3 regions of the Aminobacter sp. UC22_36 genome follow, and region 3 is predicted to be linked to each of the others. Evidence: predicted binding sites of a transcription regulator. Region 3 holds the regulator's gene; each other region holds the start of a gene.
What was found. Region 3 encodes PhoB, which activates phosphate uptake and scavenging genes when phosphate is short. Its sites were predicted from a motif close to TGTCATNNANCTGTCAT; they were not measured.

Region 1 (7,630 bases), 2.7 Mb from region 3:
CGGAAAGAAGCTCCTTCCAGCCGTGCTCGTAGCCCATGCCGAACGGTGAAAGCAGGCCAAGGCCCGTGACGACCACACGCCTCATCGCAGGCATCCCTGACAATTCGCGATCGCTCAGGCCGAAGCCTTGTCGATGTACTTCACGGCGTCGCCAACGGTGAGGATGGTCTCGGCCGCGTCATCGGGGATCTCGACGCCGAATTCTTCTTCGAAAGCCATGACGAGCTCGACCGTGTCGAGGCTGTCCGCGCCCAGGTCGTCGATGAAGCTTGCAGCTTCCGTCACCTTGTCGGCGTCAACGCCAAGATGTTCAATGACGATCTTCTTGACGCGCTCTGCGGTGTCACTCATGTGGGCATCCTCAGTCTGGTGTTGTTAGGTCTTCGTTAGCGGGCGGATTGCCGCTAATCAAGCTGTAATCTGCGCTTTCCCAAGCGCTCGGGTGGCGGTCCGGTCTCGGCCCGGCCACCTGATGGAGCGCGGCAATACACGAAAAATTCTCCGCGTCCAAGGCAAAAGGCCAGGTTATCCCGGCCTATCGGCCCAATCAGATCATCGCCATGCCGCCATTTACATGGATCGTCTGGCCGGTGACATAGGCAGCCTCGTCCGAAGCGAGATAGGCGACAGCGGAGGCGACTTCCTTGCCGGTGCCCATGCGCTTGGCCGGGATCGCCGCCATGATCGCCTCTTTCTGCTTGTCGTTCAGCTTCTCGGTCATCGCCGATTCGATGAAGCCCGGCGCCACGCAGTTGACGGTGATGTTGCGCGTCGCGATCTCCTGGGCCAGCGACTTCGAAAAGCCGATCATCCCCGCCTTGGAGGCGCAATAATTGGTTTGGCCGGGATTGCCGGTGACGCCGACGATCGAGGTGATGTTGATGATGCGACCATGGCGGCGGCGCATCATCGGGTGCGTCAGCTCGCGCGTCAGGCGGAACATCGCCGTCAGGTTGATCTCGATGACGCTGTCCCAGTCGGCGTCCGACATGCGCACGAACAGGCCATCCTTGGTGATGCCGGCATTGTTGACCAGGATGTCGACGCCTTCGAGATCAGCCTCGGCCTTCTGGCCCAGCGCCTTGACCTCGTCGCGGTCAGCGAGATTGGCCGGGAACAGCTTGACGCGGTCGCCAAGCTCGTTGGCTAGCGCCTCGAGCTTCTCTATGCGGGTGCCGTGCAGGCCGACGATGGCGCCCTGCTTGTGCAGGATACGGGCGATTTCTTCGCCGATGCCGCCGGATGCACCGGTGACGAGCGCCTTGCGGCCAGTCAGATCGAGCATTTTGCTACCTTCCTTGAAGAGCGCACCCTTCACACGGGTGGGGTCGTTTGAATTGCTCAGGCGAGCGCGGCGATGGCCGCCTCGACGTCGACCGGGTTGTTGACGGCTGATGTCGCGATGTCCTTGTTGATACGACGGGCGAGGCCCGACAGCACCTTGCCGGCACCCACTTCATAGAGCGTGGTCACGCCATTGTTGCCAAACCACTCGACGGTCTCGCGCCAGCGGACACGGCCGGTAACCTGCTCGACGAGGCGGGCGGCGATCTCTTCCGGATCGGTGATCGGCTGGACCGAGACGTTGGCAACGACAGGAACAATCGGCGCATGCTTCTTCACACTGGCCAGCGCTTCGCGCATCTTCTCGGCAGCTGGCGCCATCAGCGCCGAATGGAAAGGCGCGGAGACCTGCAGCATCAAAGCGCGCTTGGCGCCCTTTTCGGTGCACAGCTTTGCCGCGCGCTCGACTGCTGCCTTCTCGCCTGAAATGACCAGCTGGCCGCCGCCATTGTCGTTGGCGATCTGGCAGACGGAACCCTCGGCCGCTGCTGCGCAGGCCGCGTCGACGTCGGCCTGTTCGAGGCCGATGATCGCAGCCATCGCGCCCTGGCCCGCCGGCACCGCCGCCTGCATGGCATCGCCGCGGATGCGCAGCAGGCGCGCAGCATCGGCGACCGAGACAAAACCAGCGGCGGCAAGTGCGGAATATTCGCCGAGCGAGTGGCCGGCGACGTAAGAAACCTTGTCCTTCAGCGACAGGCCGCGCGCTTCCAGCGCCCGGAAGGCAGCCATCGACACGGCCATCAGCGCCGGCTGGGCGTTGGCCGTCAGCGTCAACGTCTCTTCAGGACCTTCCCAGATCAGCTTGGACAGCTTTTCGCCCAGCGCATCGTCGACCTCCTCGAACACGCGGCGCGCCTCGGGAAAGGCATCGGCAAGTTCCTTGCCCATGCCGACGGCCTGGCTGCCCTGCCCCGGAAAAGTGAATGCAATGGCCATGTCGGTCTCCTGGCTACTTGCCGCATCGGCCCGAACCGGAATCGGTTTCTGAGGGCGCGATGCGCAGACTTATCACGTGGAGCGCCCCTTGCACGTTCGGGAACAAGCAGCACGCCATATCGTTGTGCCTCTGGCGCAATGGATGGCGTGAAGTCAAGTCTTGAGGGCTTTGGGGCCTGTTTGGGGCAAATAATCACAGAGAATTAATGCGAAACACGTTTTGTTTGCCCCATCCTTCTCAATTTTGCCATATGCGCTAGGTTTTCGATGACAGTTTCGTGACGGTTGCGTGACGCCGCCGTCCAGCGTTCGAGGAAGTTGAGTTGGCCAAGCTAATCGCGACCGGCAAGGCCGTCGCCAATGACGGGGAAAACGAGGCTGAATTGCTCAGCCGGCGTGCCTATGCCTTGGGCGTCCTGCGCTCGGTCATGATCACGCTTGCTGTTTCGGCAGCCCTGGTCTTTGCCATCGAGTTCGTCGCGCGCGGTTCGTTCGTCGACACCCTCAATTTCTTCCAGCAGCCGTTCAAGCCGAGCTGGACGACGGTTGCGTTGTTTGCCCTGTTGATCATTGGCTTCGATGCGCTGCTCGGGCGCCCCTACAACGGCCTCTTGATCGTCGCACCGGTGGCGCTGATGCTGGCCTTCGTCGGCCACCAGAAGTCGCTGTATCTCGGCGACCCGCTCTACCCGACCGATTTCCTCTATGCCCGCCAGATCGTCGAGCTGATGCCGCTGCTGGTGCGCGAGCGGCCGCTTGCCGGCATCGGCATTGCAGTTGGCCTCATCGCCGGCATCTCGCTGCTCGTGCTCGCCTGGCGTTACTGGCGCCGCCGCATGCCGGCGCTGTCGTTCTGGGCACGCATGTCGCGCCTGGCCATCGCCATTCCTGCCCTCGCCTTCTTCGTCTCGATCATGGATTACGCGACCTTCTCGTGGACGCGCGACCGCCTGCAGATCATCCCGATGATGTGGGACCAGAAGGAAAACTACGCTTCCAACGGCTTTGCCATTGCCTTTGCGCTCAACGTGCCGATGGCCAAGGTCAAGGCGCCGCACGACTATTCCGACAAGGCGATCGACGCCATTGCCAGGCCCGAGCAGGCAGCCGCAGTCCTGCCCGAGGAAAAGCCCGACGTCATCATCGTGATGAGCGAATCCTTCTGGGATCCGACGCTTCTGCCTGGCGTCAAGATCACGCCCGATCCGATCCAGAACGTGCGCGCCTCGCAGTCCGGCCACGTCTTTTCGCCCGAATTCGGCGGCATGACCGCCAATGTCGAATTCGAGGCCCTGACCGGCTTTTCCAACGCCTTCTTGCCGGCCGGATCGATCCCGTACCAGCAATATGTCCGCGCGCCGGTGCCGTCGCTCGCCACCTTCTTCAAGAGCGAAGGCTACGAAACCAAGGCCATCCACCCGTTCGGCGGCTGGTTCTGGAACCGCGCACCCGTCTACAAGGCCTTCGGCTTCGACCAGTTCATGTCGGAAGAAAACCTGCCGCCACTCGAAAAGCGCGGGCCGCTGGCATCCGACGCCGCGCTGACGGAAGAGATCATCCGCGAGGCGGACGCCACCGAGCATCCGTTCTTCTTCTTTGCGGTCTCGCTACAGAGCCACGGCCCCTACGAGCCGAACCGCTACAGCGACACGACCCACAAGGTCGACGCGGCAACGACGCCGTGGGCGCGTGATTCGATCCTGACCTATGCCGAAGGCGCGTCTGACGCCGACCGTGGCCTCAAGCGCCTGATGGACTGGGCGAGCAAGCGCGAGCGTCCGACCGTAATTGCCTTCTTCGGCGACCACCTGCCGCCGCTCGGTCCCGTCTATGTCGAGACCGGTTTCATGAAAGAGCCGGTCGCCAAGCGCAAGGCGCCGATCGGCGAGATGCTGGTCCAGCACGAGACACCGCTCGTCGTCTGGTCCAACCGTACCGGCCCGGCGCGCGACATCGGCTCGATCAGCCCGGCCTTCCTGCCGCTGCATGTGCTCAAGACCGCCGGCATCAGCCACCCCTATTACACCGGCTTCCTCGGCGACCTGCATGACCGCTTCCGCGTGGTCGACCGCAACATGCTTTTGCCGCGCGAGGGCGAGTCGGTGTTCGACTGGTCGCGCCAGAAGGAACTCGACCCGGCGATCCGCGATTTCCGCTGGCTCCAATATGACATGATGTTCGGCAAGCGCCGCGGCGCCAAGGGCTTCTTCCCCGAGACTGTCGACAAGGTCGTCGCCAACCGCACCCGCTCGCCGCTTTTCCTCCGCGACGAGGCTTTCGGCTGAGCCAGAACTGGCCGGAAAAGGCCGGTTTTCCTGAGAATCTCGGCCTCGCCCCTTGCCTTGGCGGCACTTAGCATGTAGACGCCCGCCATCTGCCGGTCCCAGCTGGGGGCTGAACGGAGGGCCGGAGGCTTCCTTGGAAGTCGCCGTGTGAAGCGAAAACGCTTCCGCCTCCCGTGTCTCCGCTCTCGACCGTCTCGTCGTGCTCCTTTCTTCTCCTGAGATGGCCTAGGCCTTCGATGGATCAGGGAGGTCGCAGAGGCTCTAGCCGCCGGGACCGGAAGATGGAAACGAAGAAAGGCAAAAACTATGGCTCTTTATGAACATGTGTTTCTTGCCCGCCAGGACCTCTCGCAGCAGCAGGTCGATGCACTTGTCGAACACTACAAGGGCATCATCACTGCAGCAGGCGGATCGGTTGGCCGGGTCGAGAACTGGGGACTGAAGTCCCTCACCTACCGCGTTAACAAGAACCGCAAGGCGTACTACACGCTCATGGACATCACCGCTCCGTCGGCTGCCGTCAAGGAAGTCGAGCGCCAGCAGGGCCTGTCCGAAGACGTTCTGCGCTTCCTGACCATCAAGGTCGATGCGCATGAAGAAGGCGTCTCCGCCATGATGCAGAAGCGCGAAGAGCGCTCCGAGCGTGGCGAACGCGGTGGCTTCGGCGACCGTCCGCGCAGCTTCGGCGACCGCGACCGCGGTGATCGCGGCCCGCGCAGCTTCGGCGACCGCGATGGCGGTGGTGATCGTGGCCCGCGCCGTCCGCGCGAAGGTGTTGAAGGGGGTGCAGAATAATGGTCGACATCAATCAGATCCCGACCCGTCGTCCCTTCCATCGCCGCCGCAAGACCTGCCCGTTCTCCGGCGCCAACGCTCCGAAGATCGACTACAAGGACGTGCGTCTGCTGCAGCGCTACATTTCCGAGCGCGGCAAGATCGTTCCTTCGCGCATCACCGCCGTCAGCCAGAAGAAGCAGCGTGAACTCGCCCAGGCGATCAAGCGCGCCCGCTTCCTCGGCCTGCTGCCCTACGTGGTGAAGTGATATCAGTTCCGGCCCAGGCGCTTCGTCGCTTGGGCCGGAATTTTCCTGCTCCGACGGGCGTGGCAGGTTAGGTCTCAAAATCCCGGGTTGGATTTCCCAGGAAATCCTAACTGCCGCGACAGGCAGGACAGCGAAACCGGCGGCAACGCCCTTCCCTGCTTCCTTGCCCGTTGAAATCATTTCGCTGCCTTTGCAGCCAACGAAAGGACAAGGAAAATGGACGTCATTCTCCTCGAACGTATTTCCCGCCTCGGCCAGATGGGCGACACCGTCAAGGTCAAGGACGGCTTTGCCCGCAACTTCCTGCTGCCCAAGGGCAAGGCGCTCCGCGCCAACGAAGCCAACAAGAAGAAGTTCGAAGGCCAGCGCGCTCAGCTCGAAGCCCGCAACCTCGAGCGCAAGTCGGAAGCCCAGCAGGTTGCCGACAAGCTCGACGGCAAGTCCTTCGTCATCGTGCGTTCGGCTGGCGAAACCGGCCAGCTCTACGGTTCGGTCTCGACCCGCGACATCGCCGATCTGCTGATCGCCGAAGGCTTCACGGTTGCCCGCAACCAGGTCGAGCTCAACCAGCCGATCAAGAACATCGGCCTGACCAACGTAGCGATCGCCCTGCACGCCGAAGTCGAAGTCACCATCACGCTGAACATCGCACGCACGGCCGACGAAGCCGAGCGCCAGTCGAAGGGCGAGACGCTGACAACCGCCGAAGCCATCTACGGCGACGACATCAACGAAAACGCCCGTCCGGACAGCTTCTTTGATCCGAACGAAGACGGCGAAGGCGACGAGGGCTGATCCAGGCCTCTGTCTCAATCCAGTTTTCTGGACCAAGCCCGGATGGCAACATCCGGGCTTTTTTTGTGCCAGGCGTGGAACTTGGCAGCGTCGTTCCTATGTTCAAGATCGGACTACACGACTGACCTTTTCGCGAGCACGCCATGAACATGTTGTTGCAACGCATCGTCGGGAAGCTTGTGCGCACCGGCAGCCTGACAGTCACCGGCCCCAATGGGCGGTCGCATCGTTTCGGCGATGACACAGGCGATCCGGTCCATCTCCTCATCAAGACACGGCGCGCCGAAAGCGCCATCACGCTCGATCCCATGCTCGCCTTGCCCGAAGCCTATATGGACGGCGATCTCGACATCGTCGAAGGCGACGTGCTTGGGCTGATGCGGGTCGTGTTCCAGAACCTCGGCAACGGCAGCATCGACACCGCCTGGACCAAGGCGCTCGATAAGTTCCGGCTCGCCTTCCGCCGTTTCCAGCAGGTCAACACCGCCGCCCGTGCCAAGCGCAACGTGCAGCGCCACTACGACCTGTCGGGCGATCTCTACCGCCTCTTCCTCGACACCGACATGCAATATTCCTGCGCCTATTTCGCCGACCCCGACATGACGCTGGAAGAGGCACAGATCGCCAAGAAGGCGCATATCGCCGCCAAGATGCGGCTCAGGCCCGGCCAGTCGGTGCTCGACATCGGCTCCGGCTGGGGCGGGCTCGGGCTCTATCTCGCCCGCACCTTCGAGGCCCAGGTACTCGGCGTCACGCTGTCGACCGAACAGCACGCGGTCGCGACCGAACGGGCCCAGGCCGAAGGGCTTGAGAACCAGGTCCATTTCGAGATCAGGGACTACCGCGACCTCGTCGAACGCTTCGACCGCATTGTCTCGGTCGGCATGTTCGAGCATGTCGGCGTCAACCACTACCGCACCTTCTTCGACAATGTCGCCAAGCGGCTCAAGCCCGATGGCGTGATGGTGCTGCACTCGATCGGCCGTGCCGGTCCACCGGCCTCGACCAGCGCCTTCATCCGCAAGCACATCTTCCCCGGCGGTTACATCCCTGCCCTGTCGGAGGTGCTGCCGGCGATCGAAAAGGCCGGCCTGATGGTCACCGACGTCGAGATTTTGCGGCTGCATTACGCCGACACGCTGAGGCACTGGAGTATTCGTTTCGCCGCCAATCGCGACAGGGCCAAGGCGATCTATGACGAGCGTTTCTGCCGGATGTGGGAGT
Region 2 (7,630 bases), 510 kb from region 3:
CGGAGGGAATGCAATGGCTTTTTCGAAAACCGGCCTGCTGGCCGCATCGCTGGTGGCGCTTCTGGCGGCCGCTGGCTGTAACAGCACGCGCCTTTCGTCGATGGACACCCAACCGGCCCCGCTGCCCGCGGCACCCGCTGGCACGGTGACCAGCGGCCAGTTGCCGCCACCCTCGACGCCAGGTGCCGCCGGCGCCTCGCAGTTCCCGGCAGCCCCGCAGCAGCAGACCCAGGTCGCGGCCTTGCCCGCCGACGGTGGCGCCGCAGCAGCCAACGCACCCGACATCACCGCAACGAGTGTGGCTGGCGTGTGGAGCGCTTCGGTTTCGGGCCAGAGCTGCAAGGTGGCGACGCCACAGACCAAATTCGGCCAGGGCTTCCGCGCCGGCCCGCTGCGCTGCCCGGCACCGATCGACGGCGTCAAGTCATGGAACGTCGCCGGCAAGCAGCTGACCCTGTTCGATGAAGCCGGCGCACCGCTGGCCAGGCTCTATTCATCGGGCGAGGGCCGCTTCGACGGCCAGACCTCGAACGGCCTGCCGATTTCGCTCAACCGCTAGGGCATGCTCGCGAAAATCGGAATCGATTTTCGAAAGAGGATCATGCATAGGTTCAAGGTGCTCAGCATCCTTGGCGCGCCCTGTCGGGCGCGCGGCACTGCAAGGGGACTTTCGAATTCGTGCCAGAGTGAACCATGCACCTGCGTGACGGCCTCCAGACCCATGTGACCGTCAGGCAGCGTTACGACCATCTGGTCGAGCTGGGCAGCATCCGCCGCGATCCGGCACAGCTAACGATCGTGGCCGCACTCGACCGGCTGATCGACGAAATCTCCGACAAGAGGCTGGCGCGCAAATCGAGCGCGCTGGGCTGGCTGTTCGCCAAGCGCAAGCCGCAGCGCGAGCCGGTGAAGGGCCTCTACGTCCATGGCGGCGTCGGCCGCGGCAAGACCATGCTGATGGACATGTTCTTCGAGCTGGTGCCGGTCAAGCACAAGCGCCGCGTCCACTTCAACGACTTCATGGCCGATGTGCACGACCGCATCCAGAAGCAGCGGGCGGCACGCAAGAACGGCACCTCGCGCGACGACGACCCGATCCCGCCGGTTGCGGCGGCACTTGCCGAAGAGGCGTGGGTGCTGTGCTTCGACGAGTTCTCGGTCACCGACATCGCCGATGCGATGATCCTGTCCAGGCTGTTTTCGGCGCTGTTTGGGCTTGGCGTGGTGCTGGTCGCCACCTCCAATGTCGCACCCCGCGATCTCTATCGCGACGGCCTCAACCGCCAGCTGTTTTTGCCCTTCATCGGCATGCTCGAGCACAACACCGGGGTGCTCAATCTCGATGCCGACACTGACTACCGGCTCGAAAAGCTCGACCGCGTGCCGGTCTACATCAGCCCGCTGGGCGAGGTTGCCGACCAGGCGATGGACAAGGCCTGGGCAACAGTGACCCATAGCGCTGCCACCGAACCGGCCACCGTCGCGGTCAAGGGCCGCAAGGTGCATGTGCCGGCGGCGGTTGATGGATGCGCGCGCTTTTCCTTCGCCGATCTGTGCGAAAAGTCGCTTGCCGCGCGCGACTATCTCGCGATCACCGCCCACTACAAGACCATCTTCGTCGACCATGTGCCTGTTTTGGCGGAAGCCAACCGCAACGAGGCCAAGCGTTTCATCCTTTTGGTCGACACGCTTTATGACCAGCACATCAGGCTGGTGATCAGTGCGGCGACAACACCCGACAAGCTTTATGCCGGCAAACGCGGCCACGAGGCCTTCGAGTTCGACCGCACGTCGTCGCGACTGATCGAGATGCAAGGAGCCGAATGGCTCGACGGCTGGGCCGAAAGGCACACCGAACCGGTGGCTTCACTGGCCGGATAAGGCCTGGTCCGCCGCCATACGCGCACGATTTTCATCGCTTGCCCACCCTGTGCGGGGCTTGCCGTAGCGCGTCGTTGCGGCAAGCAGCACACCAAGCATCAGCCCGTCGAGCACGTGCCACATGAAATGCGTGCCGATCGGCAAGGCGTCGCAGACCAGCGGGTCCATGACCCGACATGTGACGGCACCCAGAAAGATCGCAGCAGCGGCGATGTTGTACCAGCCCGCGCGGCTGCCATTGGCGATGACCACGCCGCCGAAGAAGATCAGTGCCAGGAACGGCGGCAGGTAGCCGGTGGTGCCATTGGAGGCCACGCGCAACCAGTCCGGCACCATGTAGGTGACGAAACCGACAACGATGTAGAAGCCGAAGAAGATCGCCAGCGCCTTGGGCCACGCCATGCCGGCAAAGCGGCGCAGGTTGAACAGCGAATAGGCGAGCGTAAAGCCGGCAATGGGCAGGATGTCGCCCCATTTGGTCGCCTCGGTGGCGAAGGTGTGGAACAACGCCGAGCCTATGCCGATCGCCACCACCCACCAGCCCAGCACCTCGGCGAAAATACCCGCCTTGCGCCGGCGCGCCTCGTAGACGCCCCACAGGCCGGCGGCGAAAAAAGCGAGATTGCTCAAGGCATTGAATGGCTCGGCCCACAGACCGATGTCAGTGCGCTCGCAATAAAGATCGAGATGTTGGCTGAACTGTTCCAGCATCACCTTGCCTCACCAGGGTTCAATTCTACCGCCACGAGGCCATTTTCATAATGGTAATTTGTCCCGACAGGCTGACGCAGCGGAAACTCCATTTGTTGGAAATTTCACCGCAACGTGACTTCCCGTTGAATGACGCTTCTGCCACATATTTCAGCAACTACAAAAAAGCCGCTTACGTCGGCTGAAGATCTGGATCGGTCATGGAGTTTCGCAGATATTATCGGCTGGCGGCCGTGGCGCTGGCCTTTGCCGGGTTTACCGGCGCGACGCATGCCGACTCGACAGCCAAGGCAACGGCGCGCCCGCTCGGCGTCATCGAGCTCTTCACCAGCCAGGGCTGCAACTCCTGCCCGCCAGCCGATGAGCTGTTTGCCAAATTCGCCGCCAAAGACGACATGGTGGCGCTCGCCTATCACGTCACCTACTGGGACTATCTCGGTTGGCAAGACAAGCTCGGCAGCAACGACAACACCGAACGGCAATATGCCTATATGCGCGCCTTCGGCGCACGCTCGGTCTACACGCCCCAGGCCGTCATCAATGGCCGAACCCACGTCAACGGCGCCAAGAGCGAGGATGTGACCGGTGCGCTCGACAACCTCGCCGAGACCGGCCAGGGCATGAATGTCGACCTCAAGGTGACCGACAATGGCGATACCTTCACCATCGAGGTCGGCGCCGCCAAGGGCCCGGCCAGTCCCGCCCATGTGGTGATCGTGCATTATCAGCCACCGCAGGTCGTCGACCTGCAGAAAGGCGAAAACAAGGGCCGCAGCGTCACCTACTGGAATGCCGTGACCGACCTGCACACCGCCGGCATGTGGCACGGCCAGACGCAGCGGTTCGAGCTGCCCAAGAGCGAAGTGGAAAAGAAGGGCGGCTGCGCCGTGCTGTTGCAGGCCGTCGGCAAGGATGGTGTGCCTGGCCCGATCCTCGGCGCTGCGGTGGTGCGCAAGCCGGTCCCAGCGCTGTAACGCAAAAAAGCCGACGCAGGCTTGTGGCCAGACGTCGGCTTCAGATTTTGGGATCGTCGCACCTGGTCCTGAAAAGGAACCGAGGTTGGTTCGATCCGACTCTAGCCCGTGGGCGGGGGGCTTGGGGTTTACGAGCCGGTGCCGGACCGAACCGTCTCAGGCAACGAGGGTAAATTCGTCGGACAATGGGGCGTCAGCGCGGATAAAAAACGGCAGGAATGTGGCGAGTCATCACCAATTCCGACAGTCTGTCTCGCAAACGTTACCGTTGCGGCAAGCCATCCGACACTCTTCATACAGCTGTTGCTTCGCCCTCCCGGGTTGCAATTCGGGTGCGAATGCGCGATTCTTACAGCACCGCGCGTCCCACTTGGACGCGCAAAGGACGCTGTAACAGTTTGAGTCTGTGCATGATCCTTTCCGAAAATCGTTTCCGATTTCGGGGCCATGCACGAGCCGAAGTCGTGTTCTGCAAGGGAACGATTGATGACCGATCGCGGTGCTGGGGCGGAGGATGGCGAGACATCCGCGGTTTTGATCCCGCTCCATGAGGCCCGTCGGGAGCGCCAGGATCTCCCGGTGGCATTCGAGCGACGGGAACTCGACCAGATTCTCAGGCTCTACGGACGCATGGTTGCCGCCAACGAGTGGCGCGACTACGCCATCGACCATCTCAGCGACCGCGCCGTCTTTTCGGTCTTTCGCCGCACCAGCGAAACCCCGCTGTTCCAGATCGTCAAGGATCCCAAACTCGCCCGCAAGCAGGGCGCCTTCTCGGTCGTTGCCGCCGGTGGGCTGATCCTCAAGCGCGGCCATGAACTGGCCCGCGTGCTTGGCGTCTTCGACAAGCGCCTGAAGCTGGTGGAAGCCTAAGTCAAAGCTGCCACAACGTTGTTCGACGTGCCGGTATGGCTCCAGCATCGGGCCATGACGGCACCATGCTTGCGGCCACAGGCTGAATCCCCCTCGCCAGCGCCGGCTCGGATGCTATCAATTCCGCGTCCAGAAGCGGAACTGCGCGAATGAGCATCCCCACCGAGGCACGGCCAACCGCCGTCTCCATCCGCCCAGCAACAGCGGACGATTCGCCATCACTGATGAAGGCGATCATCGGGCTCGCCGAACATGTCGGCGAGGCTGACGGCGTCGCCTGCACCGAAGACGACATCAGGCGTTTCGGCTTCGGCGAAAACCCGGCCTTCGCCGCTGTCATCGCCGAGGTGGATGGCGCGTTCGCCGGCATGTGCCTGTTCTTCCCTGTTTTCTCGACCTGGTATGGCCGCCCCGGCGTCTTTGTGCAGGACCTGTTTGTCGATAGGCAGTTCCGCAGCCTTGGCATCGGCGCGCAGCTGCTGCGCCATGTCGCCAGGCTTTGCCGGGACAGAGGCGGCGTCTACATGCGGCTGGCGGTCGATGACGACAACGCGCGCGCACATCCCTTCTACACCAGGCTCGGCTTCGCCTGGACGAGCGACCAGAGATCCTACATTGCCAGCGGACCAACATTCGCGGCGCTGAGCGAAACGACGGGGGAGCCCCAATGAAGACCTTCTATGCCGAGGAGCAAAAGCGCCACGATCCCAAGGCCTTCCTGTCGATGGGGGCGCAAAAGCCCAATCCGGAACAGCCCGAGCGGGTCGAGCGCCTGCTTTTGGGCGCACGTACCGCAGGCTCGACGATCCACCGCCCGGCCAGTTACGGCCTCCGCCCGATCGCCGCGGTCCACACGCCGGAATATATCGAGTTCCTGACTTATATCTTCGAGCGCTGGCAGCGCATGGAAGGCGCCTCGGCCGAAGTGATCCCCAATATCCATCCGTTTGCCCGCAACGGCACTTACCCGGCTGGTGCTGCCGGCCAGGCCGGATACCACATGGCCGACACCGCCTGCCCGATCTCGGCCGAAACCTTCGACAGCGCCTGCTGGAGCGCCTGGAGCGCGGTGGCCGCCACCGAAGCCGTGCTGTCGGGCGAACCGGCTGCCTATGCGCTATGTCGACCGCCCGGCCACCATGCCTTTGCCGATGTCGCCGGCGGCTTCTGCTTCTTCAACAATTCGGCCATCGCCGCACAACGACTGCGGGCCACCGCTTCACGTGTCGCCATCCTCGATGTCGACCTGCATCATGGCAACGGCACGCAAGGCATCTTCTACGACAGGGCCGACGTGTTGACGGTGTCGCTGCATGCCGACCCGAGCCGCTTCTACCCGTTCTTCTGGGGCCATGCCGGCGAGCGCGGCGAAGGTGCCGGCCTCGGCTACAACCACAACCTGCCCTTGCCGCGCAAGTCAGGCGATGTCGAGTTCCTCGAAGCGCTCGACCACGCCAATCGCCGCATCCAGGCCTTCGCCCCTGACGCGCTTGTCGTGGCGCTCGGGCTCGACGCCTTCGAAGGCGATCCGTTCGGCGGGCTGTCGGTGACGACACCGGGTTTTGCGCGCATCGCCGAAGCGATCGCCAGGCTTGGATTGCCCACCGTCATCGTCCAGGAAGGCGGCTATCTCTGCGACGCGCTCGGTGACAACCTCACCGCCTTCCTCACCGGCTTTGCCAGCGCATCGGCCCGAAAATAGGTTCCGATTCTCGGAAAGCACGAGGTTCAAAAAACTTGGAGCGCGCTCAAATGCGCGCTGGTCACCTCGCCGCGCGGATGCGCCAGGCGCGGTAAAACAGCAGCAGTGCGTAAGCGAGCATCAGGATCGTGGCGAAGCGCATCAGCGTCGCCGCACTGCTGAGCGGCACGAACATCAGCGCCAGGCCGAAGGCGGCATAGACAGCGCCGCCGACCAGCGTCGGCCAGAGCCTCGTCTGGCGATCGCTGTCGAGAAAGCTCGATGCCATCTCGATCAGGCCAACCAGCAAAGCCAGAAGGCCGACGATCCATGTCAGCGCGGACAAGGTGAAGACGCTGGCCAAAAAGCCACTGGCAAGGACGATCACGCCCGCCGCGATCGACAAGAGATTGCGGGTCAGCCCGAGCGTCTGGCCGGTCGTTCGCGGCACGGAACGGTCGATCGTCACCATGCCCAGCACGCCATCGACGAGCAGCAGCCCGCCACCGACAAGCACCAGCAACTGCACCGCCTGCGCCGGGTAGAAAAAGGCAACCAAGGCCGCCGCGACAATGAGAATGCCCCGCAACGCGGTCAGCGTCGCTTCGAACCGTTTGGTCTTGCCCTCGGCCATGCCCTGCTCCTTCGACTGAGACAGCCAGTTGTCAGGGATATCCGCGCGGTTCGCAACCGCGTTGCCGCAAGCATGAAGCGGCGTCTGGCGCCCGGGGCCAGTTGCGGAGCACCTCGATATCGTTGCATGCGCCTCCTGACGATAGCCGCATGACGCGAACAAAAGCGCTGCTAAATTAGTAATTTCTTTCACCTTTCGGGAGGAGACTTGGCTACGGGGCCGGCCAGGCAGTGTTGGCGGGTGTGGGGGCGTGACGATGTTCAGGGTCATTTCCTGTCTTGCTTACGAGCATGACTATTCATTTGTCGTGGTTGCGGCGATCGTCTGTGTCGCGGGCGCCGCCATGACGATGCGGCTGTTCGAACGCGCCTCTCGTCTCTCATCCGACGCCCGTTCCTCCTGGATCATGCTTTCCGGCATTGCCTGTGGCGCCGCGATCTGGACCACCCATTTCGTCGCCATGCTCGGCTTCCAATTGCCTTTCGACGCCGCATTCGACCCGCTGTTGACCATCGCCTCGCTGGTCATCGCCGTCGCCTTCACCGCCGCCGGGCTGCATCTTTCCGCGAGCCCGCCCAACGGACTGCCGGTCGAAACAGGCGGCGCGGTTATCGGCCTCGGCATCGTTGCCATGCATTTCACCGGCATGAGCGGTTTCGAGATTGCCGGCCGCATCGAATGGGACGCCAATCTGGTCGAGGCCTCGATCCTGTTTGCCGTGGCCTTTGGCGCACTCGCCATGCATCTCGCGGCGCGGCAGCGCGTCCGCCACGCCAAGCCGCTGTCGGTCGTTGCCCTGGTGCTCGCCATCTGCGCCATGCATTTCACAGCCATGGGCGCTGCCACCATCGTGCCCGATCCCTCGGTGCCAGTACC
Region 3 (7,630 bases):
CGCGCGCTGGAGACGGCGGCGCTGATCGCCGCCAGCACGCCCATGATCATGAACACCTTCATGGTGATCCAGCGCGTGTTGATACCGGCGAGGTTGGCGGCTTCGGGGTTGCCGCCGATGGCGAAGACATAACGACCAAAGCGGGTGCGGTTGGTGACGAAGGTCATGACGATGCCCACGGCAACCGCGATCAGCACGGGAATGGCAATGCCATGGGCGATGAACAGCCCGCCTTCGGGAACGGTGATGCCGTTGGCCTCGGCGTAGCGGCGCACGATGCCGATCGGCCAGGGGTAGGAATTGGCAATCCAGATCGCACCGAGGATCACACCGCAGGTAACAGTGCCGAGAAATGTCTCGGCCCAGAGCGGCCGCAGCGGAAACTTGAAGCGCTTGCGTTGCTGGCGGCCACGCAGCAGCAGCAACACCACGGCGAGGCAGGCGACAAGGCCGACGATCCAGCTCCATGTCGCGCCGATGGCGCCCTGCGGACCACCGCCCATGAGCTGGAAGGTCGCATCGAGCGGCGCAATCGTCTGGCCTGAGGTAACCCACCAGGCCGCGCCGCGCCAGACCAGCAATCCGCCCAGCGTCACGATGAAGGCGGGAACCTCCATATAGGCGATGACGAAACCCTGCAGCGCGCCGATCAGCAAGCCGAGTGTTATGCCGATGACGAGTGCCAGCGCCCAGATCCACGGATTGCCGAGTTCGAGGCCGACGGCTTTGACAAGGAAATGCACCTGGGCAAAGCCCATCACCATGCCGATCAGGCCTTCGGCCGAGCCGACCGACAGGTCGATGTTGCGCATGACGATAACCAGCACCATACCGGTCGCCATGATCGCCACGGCGGACGCCTGCACCGACAGGTTCCACAGGTTGCGGAAGGTCAGGAAGGTGCGGCTGTCGAAATCGAGCGGGTTGACGCCGAGGCGCAGGCTCGAAATCACCTGCAGTCCGATCCAGATCAGCAACAGCGCGCCGACCATGCCGAGCATGCGCGTATCGATCTCGGTTGCCTTGAGGAAACGCCCGACGGGGCTAAGCTCGGTCGTCCGCGCCCGGTCAGCCGGCACGTTGGATGTCGTGTCTGTCATTGTTACCTCCCGACCGGACAGCCGTCTGCGCGGCGGCCGGTGTGCGCATGATAGGGTCAATATGCCATGTCATGAAGCGGGCGTTTTGGGAAAACGCCGCGGCCAGAAAGCCGCGGCGTCTCACCTTTCGGACCAGGCCGACTGTTAGTTGCAGGCCGCAACCGAACCCGCTGCCACGCCCTGGCAGACGACGTCCTTGCCAACCCAGCCGGCGTCGATGACGACGTTGAGGTTGTCCTTGGTGATCGGAACCGGGGTCAGGAACACCGAGTTCAGCTCGAGGCCGCCGGGCGTCTTGAACTTGGTGACGTTGGCGATCTCTTCCATCTTCTTGCCGTCGGCGAGCTGCGAGGCGATTTCGGCGGCGTTCTTGCCGAGTTCGCGTGCGTCCTTCCACACCGAAACGGTCTGGGTGCCGAGCGCGATGCGGTTCAGCGCGGCATGATCGCCGTCCTGGCCCGAAACCGGCACCGAGCCGGCAAGGCCCTGTGCCTGGAGTGCAGCGATCGCACCGCCGGCGGTGCCGTCGTTGGAAGCCACGACCGCGTCGATCTTGTTGTCGTTGGCGGTCAGGAACTGTTCCATGTTCTTCTGGGCGTTGGCGGGCAGCCAGCCGTCGGTGTAGGCCTCGCCGACATTCTTGATCTTGCCGGCGTCGACGGCTTCCTTGAGCACTTCCATCTGGCCGGCGAACAGGAAGTCGGCGTTCGGATCGGCACCGCTGCCCTTGATGAAGACGTAGTTGCCTTCAGGCTTGGCGGCGAACACGCCCTTGGCCTGCATGCGACCGACCTCCTTGTTGTCGAAGGTCAGGTAAAAGGCGTCCTTGTTTTCGATCAGGCGGTCATAGCCGACGACAGGAATGCCTTCGGCGACAGCCTTGTCGACGGCCGGACCGATGGCCGACGCATCCTGCGCCAGGATGATGAGCGCATTGGCGCCCTGCGAGATCAGGCTTTCGACGTCGGTCAGCTGCTTGGCCGGCGACGACTGCGCGTCAGCCGAGATGTACTTGTCGCCAGCAGCTTCGATGGCGGCCTTCATGGCAGCTTCGTCGGTCTTCCAGCGTTCTTCCTGGAAGTTCGACCACGACACGCCGATGACCTTGTCCTTTGCCGAAGCCACTGCCGAAAGCGACAGAGTCATGGCAACACCCGCCAGGATGGCGGTGGTAAACTTTTTCATGATTTCCTCCCTGCGCCCAATGGGCGCGCCTACTTCGCATAGCCCTTGGAGAAGCTCTTTTTTCGAGCCTCGAAAAAATAGTGACCCAATGGCCGGCCGCTGTCAACATGGTTTCGCATGGGCTCCATATTTTTTTCGGAGCTCGAAATAAATAAAGACATTTGGCTTGAGCTCTGTCACAATCACTTGGCGCGCAAGGGACTGCCGCTTAAAAAGGGCAGCGCTTCGCCGGGAGGAAGACGAGCACATGTCGGTCGGCATACGTCACGACGATCTGAGACGGCGTAACCGCGCCATGGTTATATCCGCGGTTCGCCGCGCCAGCCAGCCGTCGCGCACGGAAATCGCCGCCACCACCGGCCTCAGCCATTCGACGATCTCGACCATATCCTCCGATCTCATATCCGAAGGCATCCTGGCTGAAGCCAAGAGCAACGAGCCGGTCTCAATGAAACGCGGCCGGCCCCAGGTGGCCCTGACGCTCGAACCCAAGGCTGCGTCGATCGTCGCCGTCGTGCTCTCGCTCAACAGCCTGTCTGCCGCTGTCATCGACTACGCCGGCAACACCATCGTCGAGGAAACCAAACGGCTGGTGACCCAGCGGATGCCAGCCGAAGCCCTGGTCGACGAGTGCATCGCCATGATCAGGCGCCTGATCGACAGCGACACTTCAGGCGCGGCGGTGCTGCGCATCGCCATTGCCGTCCAGGGCATCACCGATGCCGCATCGCGCAAGCTGTTGTGGTCGCCGATCACCCAGCACGACGACATCCCCTTCGCCGATCGGCTCGAACAGGAGTTCGGCGTGCCCGTGTCGGTCGAAAACGACTGCAACATGATCGCCGAGGCGCTGCGCTGGCGCGACCCGGCCCGCTATCGCGACGATTTCATCGCCATCCTGTTGTCGCACGGCATCGGCATGGGTCTCGTCATCAAGGGCGAGCTGTTCACCGGCACCCAATCGTCCGGCGCCGAGTTCGGCCACATGATCCACCGTCCCGACGGCGCGCTCTGCCGCTGCGGCCGCCGCGGCTGCATCGAGGCCTATGCCGGCAACTACGCCATCTGGCGCAACGCCAGGCTTGGCGACGAAAACGCCGAGCCGTTGGCCGACCTGTCCGACGACGACATCAGGGCGCTTGCCGATGCGGCCCGCGACCATGACGGCCCCGAGCGGGAAGCCTTCCGCAAAGCCGGCGAAGCCATCGGCTTCGGCCTGGGTTCGATGTTTGCTTTGTTCGACCCCGCGCCGCTCGCTTTCGTCGGCGTCGGCGCCACAGCCTTCGACCTGATGGAGCCGCATGTCCGCGCCGCCATCGCCAAGACCGCCGGCGGGCTGCACTCGAAGGCGATCTCGTTCGACACCGAGCCCAACGAGGTACCGCTCAAGCGCGAGGGCGCGATGATGCGCGCCCTGCTCACTGTCGATCAGGAGATTTTTGCCGCCGGCACAGCCCCGCGCCGCGCCGAGGCCGAAATCGCTTAATCCTCGCGGATGGCGTAGCCGGCACCGCGGATGGTGCGGATCACGTCAGGCATGCGGCCATTGTTGACGGCCTTGCGCAGACGCCCGACATGCACGTCGACAGTGCGCTCGTCGATATAGATCGTCTCGCCCCAGACATTGTCGAGCAGCTGGCTGCGCGAGAACACCCGGCCCGGATGCCGCATCATGAATTCGAGCAGGCGGAACTCGGTCGGCCCGAGCTTGATCTCGCTCTTCTTGCGGTAGACGCGGTGCGACTCGCGGTCGAGCATGATGTCGCCGACCTTCAGCACCGAAGACAGCACCTCGGGCTTGGCCCGGCGCAGCAGCGCCTTGACGCGTGCCATGAACTCCGGCGTCGAAAACGGCTTGACCAGATAGTCGTCGGCGCCGGTCGAAAGCCCGCGCACACGGTCGCTCTCTTCGCCGCGCGCCGTCAGCATGATGATCGGCAGGCGTTCGGTGTCGGGCCGCATCCTGAGCCTGCGGCACAATTCGATGCCGGAAAGTGCCGGCACCATCCAGTCGAGCACCAGAAGGTCGGGCACGTTTTCCTGGAGCCTGATCTCGGCCTCGTCGCCACGGGTGACGACTTCGACCTGGTAGCCTTCGGACTCGAGGTTGTAGCGAAGCAGCACGCCCAGCGGCTCTTCATCCTCGACGACCATGATCTTGGGGGCGATCATCGGCTGTCCCCTTTCTTGGTGCATGACCCCAACCGGATCATGCACGGATTTAAAGTCCTGCAGCATCCTTGCGCATCCATCGGGACACGCATCGCCGCAGAGTTCAGGCCGGAACCGTCGTCGTGGTCTCGTCGACCTTCGGCCGGTTGAGCGGCAGCTGCGTGCCGGTCACCACGAAATAGGCGTTCTCGGCGATGTTGGTGACATGGTCGCCAATGCGCTCGAGGTTCTTGGCGCAGAACAGCAGATGCGTGCAGGCGGTGATGTTGCGCGGATCTTCCATCATATAGGTCAGCAGTTCGCGGAACACGGCGGTGTACTGGATGTCGATCTTCTGGTCGTCGGCGCGCAGGTCCTTCAGGCCCTCGGCCTTGCGCGCGACATAGAGATCGACGACGCCGCGAACCTGGCCAAGCACCAGTTGCGCCATCGCGTCGATCGAATGCGACAGGTTGCGCGGTGTCGGCGACTGGCCGACAGCACCGACACGCTTGGCGATGTTCTTGGCAAGGTCGCCGATGCGCTCGAGGTCGCCCGCCATGCGGATGGCGCCGACAACGGCGCGCAGATCCTGCGCCATCGGCTGGCGCTTGGCGATCAGCGTGATTGCCGAATTGTCGAGATCGCGCTGCTTGGCATCCATGATCGTGTCGTCGGCAACGACGTTCTGCGCCAGCGACTGGTCGGACGACAACAGCGCGCGGATGGCGCCGGCAACCATCGCGCTGGCGAGGTCGCCCATGTCGCGGATGAGCTGGTCGACGTGCTGGAGTTCCTCGTCGAAGGACCGGACTGTATGTTCGCCCATGATTTCTTCCTCGTATCGTTACCCGCGGCGAAAACGCTCACTCAGCCGAAGCGGCCGGTGATGTAGTCCTGCGTCCGCTTGTCGTCGGGGTTGGTGAACATCTTGTCGGTAGCACCCTCCTCGACGAGATAGCCGAGGTGGAACATCGCCGTACGCTGCGACACGCGTGCCGCCTGCTGCATCGAGTGCGTCACGATGACGATGGTGTAGTTCTCGCGCAGCTCGTCGATCAACTCCTCGACCTTGGCGGTGGCGATCGGATCGAGCGCCGAGCATGGCTCGTCCATCAGGATCACCTCGGGCGCAACGGCGATGGCCCGTGCGATGCACAGGCGCTGCTGCTGGCCGCCCGACAGGCCGGTGCCCGGCTCGTTGAGACGGTCCTTGGCTTCGTTCCACAGGGCCGCCTTCTGCAGGCTCTTTTCGACGATCACGTCGAGCTCGGCCTTGTTCTTGGCCAGGCCATGAATGCGCGGACCGTAAGCGACGTTTTCGTAGATCGACTTGGGGAACGGGTTCGGCTTCTGGAACACCATGCCGACGCGGGCGCGCAGCTCGACGACATCGATCTTGGGATCGTAGATGTCTTCGTTGTCGAGCGTGATCTTGCCGCCGACGCTGGCGCTGTCGATGGTGTCGTTCATGCGGTTGAGGCAGCGCAGGAAGGTCGACTTGCCGCAGCCCGACGGGCCGATCAGCGCCGTCACCTGGTTCTGGCGGACGTCGAGGTCGACGCCGAACAGCGCTTGCTTGTCGCCATAGTGCACGGTGACCTTGTCGCCGCGCATCTTGATGATTTCATTCGATCTGGCGTTCATCTCAGCATTCACCGCGTCGTCGAGGGATTTTTCGGTCATGATGTTCATAGCAGGATGCTCCTTGTCCATGCCCTACCAGCGGCGCTCGAAGCGGCGGCGCAGGACGATGGCGACGATGTTCATGGCCATGAGGAAAATCAGAAGAATGATGATGGCGCCCGACATGCGTTCGACAAAGGCGCGTTCGGCCTCGTTTGCCCACATGTAGATCTGCACCGGCAAGGCCGTCGCCGGGTCGAAAGGCGTCTTGGGATAGTCGGCGACGAAGGCGACCATGCCGATCAACAGCAGCGGCGCGGTCTCGCCGAGCGCGCGCGCCAGGCCGATGATCGTGCCGGTCAGGATGCCGGGAGCCGCCAGCGGCAGGATGTGCTGGAACACCATTTGCATCTTCGAGGCGCCGAGACCAAGCGCTGCCGAGCGGATCGACGGCGGCACCGCGGCCAAGGCCGCACGCGTGGCGATGATGATCGTCGGCAGCGTCATCAGCGTCAGCACCAGGCCGCCGACAAAGGACGCCGAGCGCGGCAGGCCAAGGAAGTTGATGAACACCGCAAGGCCGAGCAGACCGAAGACGATCGACGGCACGGCGGCGAGGTTGTTGATGTTGACCTCGATCAGGTCGGTGAAGCGGCTCTTCTTGGCGAACTCCTCGAGATAGATCGAGGCGGCGACGCCGATCGGCAGCGCCAAAAGCAGCACGATCACCATCATGTAGAACGAACCGATGAGCGCGACGCCGACACCAGAGGTCTCCGGCCGGCTCGACGCGCCATAGCTGAACAGCCCGGTGTTGAAGTGCTCGGCCATCACGCCTTCGGCCTTGAGCTTGTTCATCCACTCGACCTGCTGGTCCGACACCTTGCGGCGGCTTTCCGGCACGTCGAGGTCGATCTGGCCCTTGAAGGCCGAGTCGAGATTGGCAGCGGCGAGGATGTCGACGTTGCGCGTCGTGCCGATCACCGACGGGTCGGCGGCAACGATTGCCCGGAGCTGGACGCGCGAGCTGTCGGACAAGAAGCCCTTGAGCTTGCGCACCTCGGCCTTGTCGTTGGCATCGATGCCGAGCTTTTCGATCAAGGCGGCTTCGGCGAGCTTGGGATAGTTCGCCGTGATCAGCACGTTCGGATCGGTCGCCCGCTTGTTCGACGGATCGATGATCTTTTCGTCGAAGTTGATCGCCAGCGTCACCGTCGTCTGCCAGAAGGCGGTGTAGCCCTTGGAGACGATCGAGGTCAGCATGACCCCCAGGAACGCCAGGCCGACGGCGATCGCCAGCACGCCATAGAGGCGGAAGCGGCGTTCGGCGGCGTAGCGTTTCTTGATGCCGATGTCGCGGCGCGGGCGGGCAACCGAGGTGGTCAGCGTGTCGAGCGAAATATCGGTCATTCGTACTGCTCCCGGTACTTCCGGACGATGTAAAGGGCGACGATGTTCATCACCAGCGTCAGCGCAAACAGCGTGATGCCGAGCGCGAAGGCCACCAGCGTCTGCGGCGTGTTGAACTCGAGATCGCCGGTCAGCTGGTTGACGATCTTGACGGTGAT

Region 1: ACHMW7_RS21310 (LTA synthase family protein) is a predicted target of PhoB. The motif match lies at 2,551-2,567, and genes of this name have one in related genera.
Region 2: ACHMW7_RS05195 (DUF2794 domain-containing protein) is a predicted target of PhoB. The motif match lies at 3,857-3,873, and genes of this name have one in related genera.

The regions. Positions count from the first base shown of each region.
Region 1 covers NZ_CP171996.1:3,648,258-3,655,887, forward strand. Annotated here, with positions in the region: gene fabF (beta-ketoacyl-ACP synthase II) at 1-85, opposite strand, end outside; gene ACHMW7_RS21295 (acyl carrier protein) at 115-351, opposite strand; gene fabG (3-oxoacyl-[acyl-carrier-protein] reductase) at 548-1,285, opposite strand; gene fabD (ACP S-malonyltransferase) at 1,342-2,283, opposite strand; gene ACHMW7_RS21310 (LTA synthase family protein) at 2,712-4,568, shown strand; gene rpsF (30S ribosomal protein S6) at 4,875-5,363, shown strand; gene rpsR (30S ribosomal protein S18) at 5,363-5,611, shown strand; gene rplI (50S ribosomal protein L9) at 5,828-6,406, shown strand; gene ACHMW7_RS21330 (class I SAM-dependent methyltransferase) at 6,550-7,630, shown strand, end outside.
Region 2 covers NZ_CP171996.1:455,958-463,587, reverse strand. Annotated here, with positions in the region: gene ACHMW7_RS05215 (protease inhibitor Inh/omp19 family protein) at 14-559, shown strand; gene zapE (cell division protein ZapE) at 694-1,881, shown strand; gene ACHMW7_RS05205 (ceramidase domain-containing protein) at 1,867-2,592, opposite strand; gene ACHMW7_RS05200 (DUF1223 domain-containing protein) at 2,793-3,566, shown strand; gene ACHMW7_RS05195 (DUF2794 domain-containing protein) at 4,053-4,439, shown strand; gene ACHMW7_RS05190 (GNAT family N-acetyltransferase) at 4,589-5,110, shown strand; gene ACHMW7_RS05185 (histone deacetylase family protein) at 5,107-6,141, shown strand; gene ACHMW7_RS05180 (DUF308 domain-containing protein) at 6,203-6,754, opposite strand; gene ACHMW7_RS05175 (putative bifunctional diguanylate cyclase/phosphodiesterase) at 7,011-7,630, shown strand, end outside.
Region 3 covers NZ_CP171996.1:963,469-971,098, reverse strand. Annotated here, with positions in the region: gene ACHMW7_RS07840 (sugar ABC transporter permease) at 1-1,100, opposite strand, end outside; gene xylF (D-xylose ABC transporter substrate-binding protein) at 1,245-2,285, opposite strand; gene ACHMW7_RS07830 (ROK family protein) at 2,533-3,771, shown strand; gene phoB (phosphate regulon transcriptional regulator PhoB) at 3,768-4,457, opposite strand; gene phoU (phosphate signaling complex protein PhoU) at 4,561-5,265, opposite strand; gene pstB (phosphate ABC transporter ATP-binding protein PstB) at 5,307-6,131, opposite strand; gene pstA (phosphate ABC transporter permease PstA) at 6,156-7,472, opposite strand; gene pstC (phosphate ABC transporter permease subunit PstC) at 7,469-7,630, opposite strand, start outside.